4 regions of the Serratia sp. A07 genome follow, and region 3 is predicted to be linked to each of the others. Evidence: predicted binding sites of a transcription regulator. Region 3 holds the regulator's gene; each other region holds the start of a gene.
The links. Region 3 encodes CRP, which controls carbon source genes, mostly activating them, when cyclic AMP is high. Its sites were predicted from a motif close to ATGTGANNNNNNTCACAT; they were not measured.

Region 1: the regulator CRP is predicted to act here: its motif matches at 1,076-1,093, upstream of AC4PR2_RS16765 (YjcB family protein).
Region 2: the regulator CRP is predicted to act here: its motif matches at 1,192-1,209, upstream of mlc (sugar metabolism global transcriptional regulator Mlc).
Region 4: the regulator CRP is predicted to act here: its motif matches at 887-904, upstream of AC4PR2_RS24385 (sugar transporter).

Annotation. Positions count from the first base shown of each region.
Region 1 is NZ_JBZXDO010000016.1:107,684-109,885, reverse strand. It holds gene AC4PR2_RS16770 (MarR family transcriptional regulator) at 232-681, shown strand; gene AC4PR2_RS16765 (YjcB family protein) at 718-999, opposite strand; gene mrdA (penicillin-binding protein 2) at 1,294-2,202, shown strand, end outside.
Region 2 is NZ_JBZXDO010000006.1:70,486-72,687, forward strand. It holds gene mlc (sugar metabolism global transcriptional regulator Mlc) at 1-1,100, opposite strand, end outside; gene AC4PR2_RS08660 (LysR family transcriptional regulator) at 1,260-2,150, opposite strand.
Region 3 is NZ_JBZXDO010000007.1:23,747-25,948, reverse strand. It holds gene AC4PR2_RS09725 (YccS/YhfK family putative transporter) at 1-814, opposite strand, end outside; gene crp (cAMP-activated global transcriptional regulator CRP) at 865-1,497, opposite strand; gene AC4PR2_RS09715 (OsmC family protein) at 1,880-2,202, shown strand, end outside.
Region 4 is NZ_JBZXDO010000041.1:7,073-9,274, reverse strand. It holds gene AC4PR2_RS24385 (sugar transporter) at 1-825, opposite strand, end outside; gene AC4PR2_RS24380 (aspartyl/asparaginyl beta-hydroxylase domain-containing protein) at 1,094-1,780, shown strand; gene AC4PR2_RS24375 (ABC transporter ATP-binding protein) at 1,811-2,202, opposite strand, start outside.

The DNA.
Region 1 (2,202 bases), on a different contig from region 3:
AATAAGGAGGGATTTATTAAGCAAAATAATAATAACACTGCAAATTAATCGGCGAGGGGCAAATGCGTGAGCAAACGTAACCCTGCCGATGCAGTGTCTTTTTTGCTATATATTAATAGCTATATTATCATAGGTAACTGGGTTAAGCCAGAGCGGCGCGGTAGCCAGGAAGGGCACCGCGCGATCCGGCGGTGTGAAAGCAGGGATAAACTGAACGCTAGATTGATGCCAATGAAGAAAGATCATCCTGAAGACGTGACGCTGCTGCGCACGCAGTTAATGTCGCTGGTGCGCCGTTTACGGCGCGAATCGCGCAGCGACGAAAAATCCTGGGCCCAACTGATGCTGTTGGGGGCTATCGATCGCCACGGCGGCGAGGCGACGCCGTCGCTGCTGGCGGAATCGGAGCGCATGCGTTCCTCTAACCTGGCGGCCGCGTTGCGTGAGCTGGAGGCCGATGACTTGCTGGTGCGCACGCCGGACGCCGAAGACAAACGCCGGGTGCGAGTGCGCCTGACGCCCGCCGGGCTGGGCCTGCTGCAGCAAAGCCGCAGCCGACGCGAGGCGTGGCTGCTGGCGGCGATGGATAGCTGTTTAACGGAGCGGGAGCAGGCGCTGTTGATTGAGGCGGGGGCCTTGATGGCGCGGCTGGCGGCGGCGCCGCCAACGGAAACGGAATAATCGCTGGGCGGCCGGTGCGCCGCCCCTGCGGCGAGATTACGGCATCGGCCAATCGACCGGCATGGTGCTGACCACGTCCACGTAGCGATCCCAGGCCGAAGACCAGAATTGGGTGAAGGCTTCCAGGGTAAGGTGGATGCCCATCAGGCCCATCACGAACCAGCAGGCGGTAAACAGGCCCAGGCTGCTGAACATGAACGCCATGCCGTTACGGCTGGTCTTACGGCAAACGACGTTTAACTGGCTGGCGAAGAACATCATCACGGCGCTCAGCAACTCCCAGCGCATCATGACTAAACCGGTGGCAATGGTACTCATCGAACTCGATCCTTTGTAACAAAAAGCCGCATCCGGCAGGGCGCCGACAGGGGAATGCGGGGGAATATCGGGAATAGTGTGATTAAGATCACATTGTAGCATTGGGGCGAACGGCGGCTCAATGGGAAGCGCGGTGAAAAAAACGCCGACGGTAACATTCCAATATGCTGAAACAGTTATGCCATTTCATTAGCAACCTTTTCATGGGGCGGTGCGCCCGATAACGCTATGCTTGCCGGCTTTTCAGTTCCCTGATTTTGCGGGGAAATGTGACGCAAAAGGTATCGGCACCGCATGGCCCTGTTAAAAGAAAAAATTCGCGACCACTCTGCGGAAGAGAGGCTGTTTATCCGCCGGGCCGGCGTAGCGCTGGCGCTGGTGGTGGTCTGTTTCGGCGTGCTGATCGCCAATCTCTACCGGCTGCAAATCCGCCAGCACGGCTTTTACCAGACGCGTTCCAACCAGAACGACATCAAGATGCTGCCGATCGCCCCCAGCCGCGGGCTGATCTTCGATCGCAACGGCATTCCGCTGGTGCGAAACGTGACACTGTATCGTATCGAGGTCACGCCCAGCAAAATCAGCGACATGGCGGCGCTGCTGCAGGCGCTGACGCCGATCGTCGACTTGACGCCGGAGGACATCAGCGCGTTTCGCGACGACATGCAACACAACAGCCGCTACAAACCGGTGACGCTCAAAGCCGGGCTGAGCGACACCGAGGTGGCGCGCTTTGCCGTCAATCAATACCGTTTCGACGGGGTGACGATCGATACCTATCAACAGCGTGAATATCCTTACGGCGCCCAGCTGGCGCACGTGCTGGGCTATGTGTCGAAGATCAACGACAACGATCTCAAACGCCTGGACAAGGCCGGGCTGAGCGAGAACTATGCCGCCGACCGCAACATTGGCAAACAGGGCATCGAGGCCTATTACGAGTCCGAACTGCACGGCACCACCGGCTATCAGGAGGTGGAGGTGGATAACCACGGGCGGGTGATCCGCCTGCTGAAGGAGCAGCCGCCGAAGGCCGGCAAGAACATCTACCTGACGCTGGATTTACCGCTGCAGCAGTACATCGAATCGGTGTTGAAGGGACAGCGCGCCGCGGTGGTGGTGGAAGATCCGCGCGACGGCGGCATCCTGGCGATGGTCTCCAGCCCCAGTTACGATCCCAATCCTTTCGTCAAAGGCATCGGC
Region 2 (2,202 bases), on a different contig from region 3:
CTGTAGGCCGGCAGCGCCTGCTGGCGAATGCAGGAGGCGATGGCCGGGTGCAGGATCTCCGCCGCGCGGTTGAGCGGCGAGCCCACCAGGATCTTCTCCGGATTGAACAGATTGACCATGATTGCCAGAATGCGCCCCACGCTGTGCCCAACGCCGAGAATGATGTCCCGCGCCAGCTGATCGCCCGCCAGCGCGGCGTCGCACAGCGATTCGACGGTCAGCGGCGCGCCGTGCAGGCTGGAGCTCATCGAGCCGCTCAGCCGCTGCTGGGCGATCTCCAGCATGTTTTCGATGCTGGCCACGGTTTCGAGACAGCCGTGGTTGCCGCAGTAGCAGCGTTTGCCGTAGGGATCGACCTGGGTGTGGCCGATCTCCACCACGCTGTGGCTGCCGGCGTGCAGCACATGGCCGCCGGTGATCACCCCGGCACCGACGTTGTGGTCGATCACCACCTGAATGACGTTCTGGCTGCCGCGCGAGGCGCCGTACAGCGCCTCGGCCATGGTCCAGGCGCTGATATCGTGCTGCAGGTAAACCGGCAGGCCGGTGCGGGTTTCCAATGCCGGACCGAGCGGCATCTCCAGCGCGTCGTAAAACGGCATGCGATGCACCACGCCAGACTGCACGTCGATCATACCCGGCAGCGTGATGGCGATCGCCGTCAGCCGCTCCAGCTTGCTTTGGTGGCGGATAAAGAATTGGTCGACTTCGGTCAGGATGCGTTTCAGCAACGGTTCAGGGTGTTCGGCCGCCAGCGGCAGCTGCTCCTCAACCACCAGTTTGCTGCTGAGATCGCGCAGCGCCAGCGTGATGCTGCCGCGGCTGATGCGGGCGGACAGGTAGTGCCAGGCCTCGGTGTCCAGCACCAGCCCCACCGCCGGGCGGCCCCGGCTGCCGATTTCCTGGTACTCGGTTTCCTTGACCAGATGGGCTTCCAGCAGTTCGCGCACGATCTTGGTGATGCTGGCGGGCGCCAGCTGCGCGCGTTTTGACAGTTCGATGCGCGAAATCGGGCCCAGTTGATCGATTAGCCGATAAACCGCCCCCGCATTGGTCTGTTTGATTTGATCGATATGCCCAGGCTGCCCAACCGCAATCACAAACCTGCTCCTACTATTTTTCGCGCTTCTAAATAAAGACTAGGGGTTATGGTGGGGCTTTTGTCATACAGCGTCAACTATTTGATTCGTTATGTGATTTGCTGCACAAATTCCTCGCAATTTCAGCGTGAATTGATTTTTATTTGCCCAAGCTCAACGTCATTTCAGCATCAACGCCATCAGCGCCTGCGCGGCGGCGGTCAGCGGCCGCCGGCGGTGATGCACCAGCCACACTTCGGTGGTGGCGTCCGGCTCCGCCAGCGGCAAATAGCGCACGCCGTCCACCCGCACCCGGGCAAATGAGGCCGGCAGAATCGACACCCCCAACCCGGCGGAGACCAGCCCGATGATGGTCATCGCTTCCCCCACTTCCTGGGTGATGTACGGGGTAATGCCGGCCTTGCCGAGCAACAGCAGTATTTCGTCGTACAGCGCGGTGCCCACTTCGCGCGAGAAGAACACGAACGGCTCCTGCGCCAGATGTTGGAAACGCAGCGCGCCGCCGGGCGTTTCCGCCAGCGGATGCCCTTCCGGCACCACCGCCACCAGCGGTTCGCGCAGCAGCAGCTGGTAGTGGAGCGCCTCCGGCAGCCGCGTGTTGCGCATTACCCCCAGATCCAGCTCACCGTTCAGCAACGGCTCGATCTGCTGTTTGGTGTTGATTTCGCGCATTTTGATATGCACCTGCGGAGACTGCTGACGGAAAGCGCGCAGGCTGCGCGACACCACGCCGATGAAGGGCGCGGAAGAGGTAAAGCCGATGGTCATTTCCCCCAGCTCGCCGCGATCCAGACGCGCCGCCTTTTCCGCCGCCCGCCCGACCTGATCGAGCACCTGATAGGCTTCTTTGAGGAACATCTCCCCGGCCTGGGTCAAACTGACGTTGCGGTTGTTACGCGCCAGCAGCCGCGCGCCGACCATCTCTTCCAACGCCTGGATTTGCTGGCTGAGCGGCGGCTGGGAGATCCGCAGCCGTTCGGCGGCGCGGCCAAAATGCAGCTCTTCCGCCACGGCGATAAAGTAACGCAGGTGTCTCAATTCGATATTCATATTTAAAACATCTTAATTTTAATTATTAATATATTAGACAAAAAATTCGCCG
Region 3 (2,202 bases):
TCACCTGAGCATTGCGGCGAATGATCGCTTCGGCCTGGCTCTGCTCCACCAGTTTTTGCACCTCTTCCGGCAGATGCAGGCTGACGGTGATGTGCTCCTGCAGGTCCATCGCCACCTGAAAGGCGCGCTGCAGGCGCTTTTGCTCGAGATTGTTGGCGTGCGGCAGGAAATTAAGCTGTTGGTACAACAGGCTGATCAGGTCCATCACCTTTTGCTGGCGCACCAGCAGCGGCGGCAGCGCGGTCTGCGGATCGGTGTGCTGGGTCAGCAGCGAGTATTTGGCTTCGAAATAGTCCGCCAGTTCCAGGTAGAGCTGGCTCAGCGTCTCGCGCATCGGCTGCTCTTTCCACAGCTTGAACCAGAACCAGGTGAATAAGCCGTACCAGGCGGTGCCGATCGCGTACAGCAGCGGCGCCTGCCAGATAGGCACCGTGCCGGCCGTGCTGAGGGCGAAGATGGCGGCCACCAGCGCCGCCGGCAACAGCCGGGCGTGCAGCGGGCTGATTTCGCCGGTGACGCCGAGCAGCAGCGCCAGGCCCAGCATCAGCGCCGGCAGCGGCACGTGCCACAGCAGGGCCTGTTGCAGCAGCACGCTGCTGAAGGCGAACAGCGAACCGCCGACGATCAGTCGTTTAAAGAAGCGCTTATGCGGCGTATCCAGCCCGGCGATATTGCAGCAGGCGGGCACGAGGGAGAACATCAGGCCGAGCTGCAGCTGGCCTATCAGCAGGCCGAACAGCACCGGCAGGCACAACACCAGCGTTTGTCGCAGTGCGTAGTTGATTTCCGGGTGGTAGATCAGGCGGCGCCACATGGCAGAGAGCAGACAAAAAAACGGCGCAGACTGCGCCGTTTTTTCAGGGATTAACGGGTGCCGTAGACGACAATGGTTTTGCCGTGGGCGGAAATCAGGTTTTGATCTTCCAGCATTTTCAGAATACGGCCAACGGTTTCACGCGAGCAGCCGACGATCTGGCCGATCTCCTGACGGGTGATCTTGATCTGCATGCCGTCCGGGTGAGTCATGGCGTCAGGTTGCTTCGCCAGATTCAGCAGGGTTTGCGCGATGCGGCCGGTAACGTCCAGGAAGGCGAGGTTGCCCACTTTTTCGGAGGTGACCTGCAGGCGGCTCGCCATTTGGGCGGACAGACGCATCAGGATGTCCGGGTTCACCTGGATCAGCTGGCGGAATTTCTTGTAGGAAATTTCGGCCACTTCACAGGCGGTTTTCGCGCGAACCCAGGCGCTGCGCTCCTGGCCTTCTTCGAACAATCCGAGCTCGCCGATGAAATCCCCCTGGTTGAGGTAGGACAGGATCATCTCTTTACCTTCTTCATCCTTGATCAGCACCGCGACGGAGCCTTTCACGATGTAGTAAAGCGTTTCGGCCTTTTCACCTTGGTGAATCAGCGTACTCTTCGATGGATATTTGTGGATATGGCAATGAGACAGGAACCATTCGAGAGTAGGGTCTGTTTGCGGTTTGCCGAGAACCATTCGCTGTTATCCTCTGTTGTTATCGCTGCCTTGTGTCACAGGGGTCAGAGTTCCCTGTAAAACTCGCCTGTAGCCGCAGTCATGAGCGAGGGCTACCGGCAAGTTTTGAGGCGTGTCATAAAAATACGCTGTCGCTCTAGCATATTAACTTGCCGTAAGCGCTGCAAGCTACATTCTGTTAACATACCGGTAAAGGAGCCTTTCTCTGGGCGTTTCCCTGAAATTCAGTGTCCCGGAAAGATTTATTGCGGCTCTGTTTGTAGCACAGAGTAAGGCGGGTGTCTCGTGTTGTCTCGCTTCAGCATGATTAGCATCAGGTTACGTTGCCTGTTTCTATGCGAAAGCGTACTCTGATTTTAAGAAATCAACCGGAGTGACCAGAATGCAGGCAAGAGTTAAATGGGTGGAAGGGTTAACGTTTTTGGGGGAATCGGCCTCCGGCCACCAGGTCCTGATGGATGGCAACGCCGGTGATAAAGCGCCCAGCCCAATGGAGATGGTGCTGATGTCGGTGGGCGGCTGCAGCGCGATCGACGTGGTGTCCATCCTGCAAAAAGGGCGCAACGACGTGCGCGACTGTGAGGTGAAGCTGACCTCCGAGCGCCGCGAAGAAGCCCCGCGGTTGTTCACCCATATCAACCTGCACTTCATCGTTACCGGCCAGGACCTGACCGACAAGATCGTCGAGCGTGCGGTGAACCTGTC
Region 4 (2,202 bases), on a different contig from region 3:
GCCGGAAGGAAAACGCTCGCTGTAGCGGCTGAACAGCAGGCTGCCGACGATGCCGGCGGCGCCGAACAGCAGCAGCATCAGCGTGGTGAAGTTCTCCGACAGCCCGGCCACGGTCTGGATAAACGGCTCGATGTAGCTGTAGGCGGTGAAGTGTGCCGTCACCACGATGACGGTCAGCATGTACAGCGCCAGCAGCGCCGGGCGTTTGAACAGCAGCGGCACGCTGGCCAGCGAACCGGAGTGCTCGCTTTTCAGCACCGGCAGCAGGCGCCACAGCAGCACCAGCGCCAGGGTGGCGCACACCGCGATGCCGATAAAGGTCATGCGCCAGCCGAGCAGCTGCCCCACCACCCGCCCGAGCGGCAGCCCGAGCACCATCGCCAGCGCGGTGCCGCCCGCCAGCAGGCTCAGCGCCTGGGCTTTCTTGCCCGGCGGCGCCACGCGGATCGCCAGCGAGGCGGTGATCGACCAGAACACCGAGTGCGCCAGCGCCACGCCGGCGCGCGAGATGACCAGCGTGGTGAAATTCCAGGCCACGGCGGTCAGCACGTGGCTGGCGATAAACAGCATGAACACGCCGATCAGCAGCTTGCGGCGCTCGATTTTGCTGGTCAGCAGCATGCACGCCAACGAGGCGGCGGCGACGATCCAGGCGTAGATGGTGATGATCAGGCCGACCTGTTCGGTTTGCATCGAGAAGCTGGCGGCGATGTCGCTCAGCAGACCGACCGGAATAAATTCGGTGGTGTTGAAGATAAAGGCCGAGACGGCGAGGATAACCACGCGCAACCAGGCGGTTGAGCGCGAAACGGCAGCGTGTTCCATGGTAAACAAAATCCGGACAGGTGCGGGCAAGTAGCGATATTTTAACCAACCGGCCCGCTAAATGCGATACGCGTCACACTTTAATTGTGTGGTTTTTTTCGCCGCATTTCGACACATTCGCAGACACACGGTTGCACAAATGCTGTGCTAATCTCTTGAAGCGTACCAATTTTTCCTGCCGCTCTTCCCCTCCGGCCGCCGCAGACGACGCGCCGCGCCGAAGAACCGCGCGCAGTGTCCATTTGGCGTTTTCTGAGGCGAGGTCATTATGTCCGCGATTTATGATTGGTCCGTGCTCGCATTGCGCAATGTATACGATCGCCGCATTCAGGGCAAGCCGGTGCTCGACAGCGCCGCGCTGTTCCCCGACGCCGAACGTTTCACCGCCCAATGGCGGCAGATCCGCGAGGAGGCGCTGACCGTCGCCCACGATCTGCACAATATTCCCCGTTTTCACGAGATCATGATCCAGCAGGAGTCGATCTCCGCCAACGACGCGCGCGACTGGCGCATGTTCATCATGAAGGCCTACGGCCAGCCGATCGCCCGCAACCTGGCGCGCTGCCCGACGCTGGCGGCGCTGATCGCCTCGTCGCCGGACGTGCTGTCCGCCTCGCTCTCCTTCCTGGCGCCCGGTAAACAGGTGCCGCCCCACCGCGGGCCGTTCCGCGGTATTCTGCGCGGCTATCTGGTGCTGGACATGCCCAAACGCGCCGACGGGGTGCCGGCGGCGGTGCTGAAAGTGGACGGCCGCGAATACCGGCTGCACGAGGGGGAGTTCATGCTGTGGGACGATACCTTCGAACACGAGGTGTGGAACGACAGCGCGCAGGTGCGCACCGTGCTGCTGCTGGATATCCGCCGCCGCGACATGCCCGGCGGGCTGCGGCTGCTCTCCAGCGCCATCATCGCCCTGGTGCGGCTGAACGTGCGCTGGATGCAGCGCCAGTTCTGAACGCGGGCCTCCCTGCCCAAAGGGCGGCGCTCAGCCGCCGCCCAGATAGGCCTTTCTCACCTCCGGATCGTTCAACAGCGCCTGCCCGCTGCCGGTGAGGCGGATCTGGCCGTTGACCATCACATAGCCGCGATCGGACAGCTTCAGCGCGTGGTTGGCGTTCTGCTCCACCAGAAACAGCGTCATGCCGCTGCGGGTCAGCTCGCGCAGCACGCCGAAGATCTGCCGCACCACGATCGGCGCCAGCCCCAGGCTCGGCTCGTCCAACAGCAACAGCTTCGGCCGGCTCATCAGCGCACGGGCGATCGCCAGCATCTGCTGCTCACCGCCGGACAGGGTCATCGCCCGCTGGTTGCGCCGCTCCTTGAGGCGCGGAAACAGCTCGAACATGCGCGGCAAATCCTCTTCCAGATAGCGGTTGC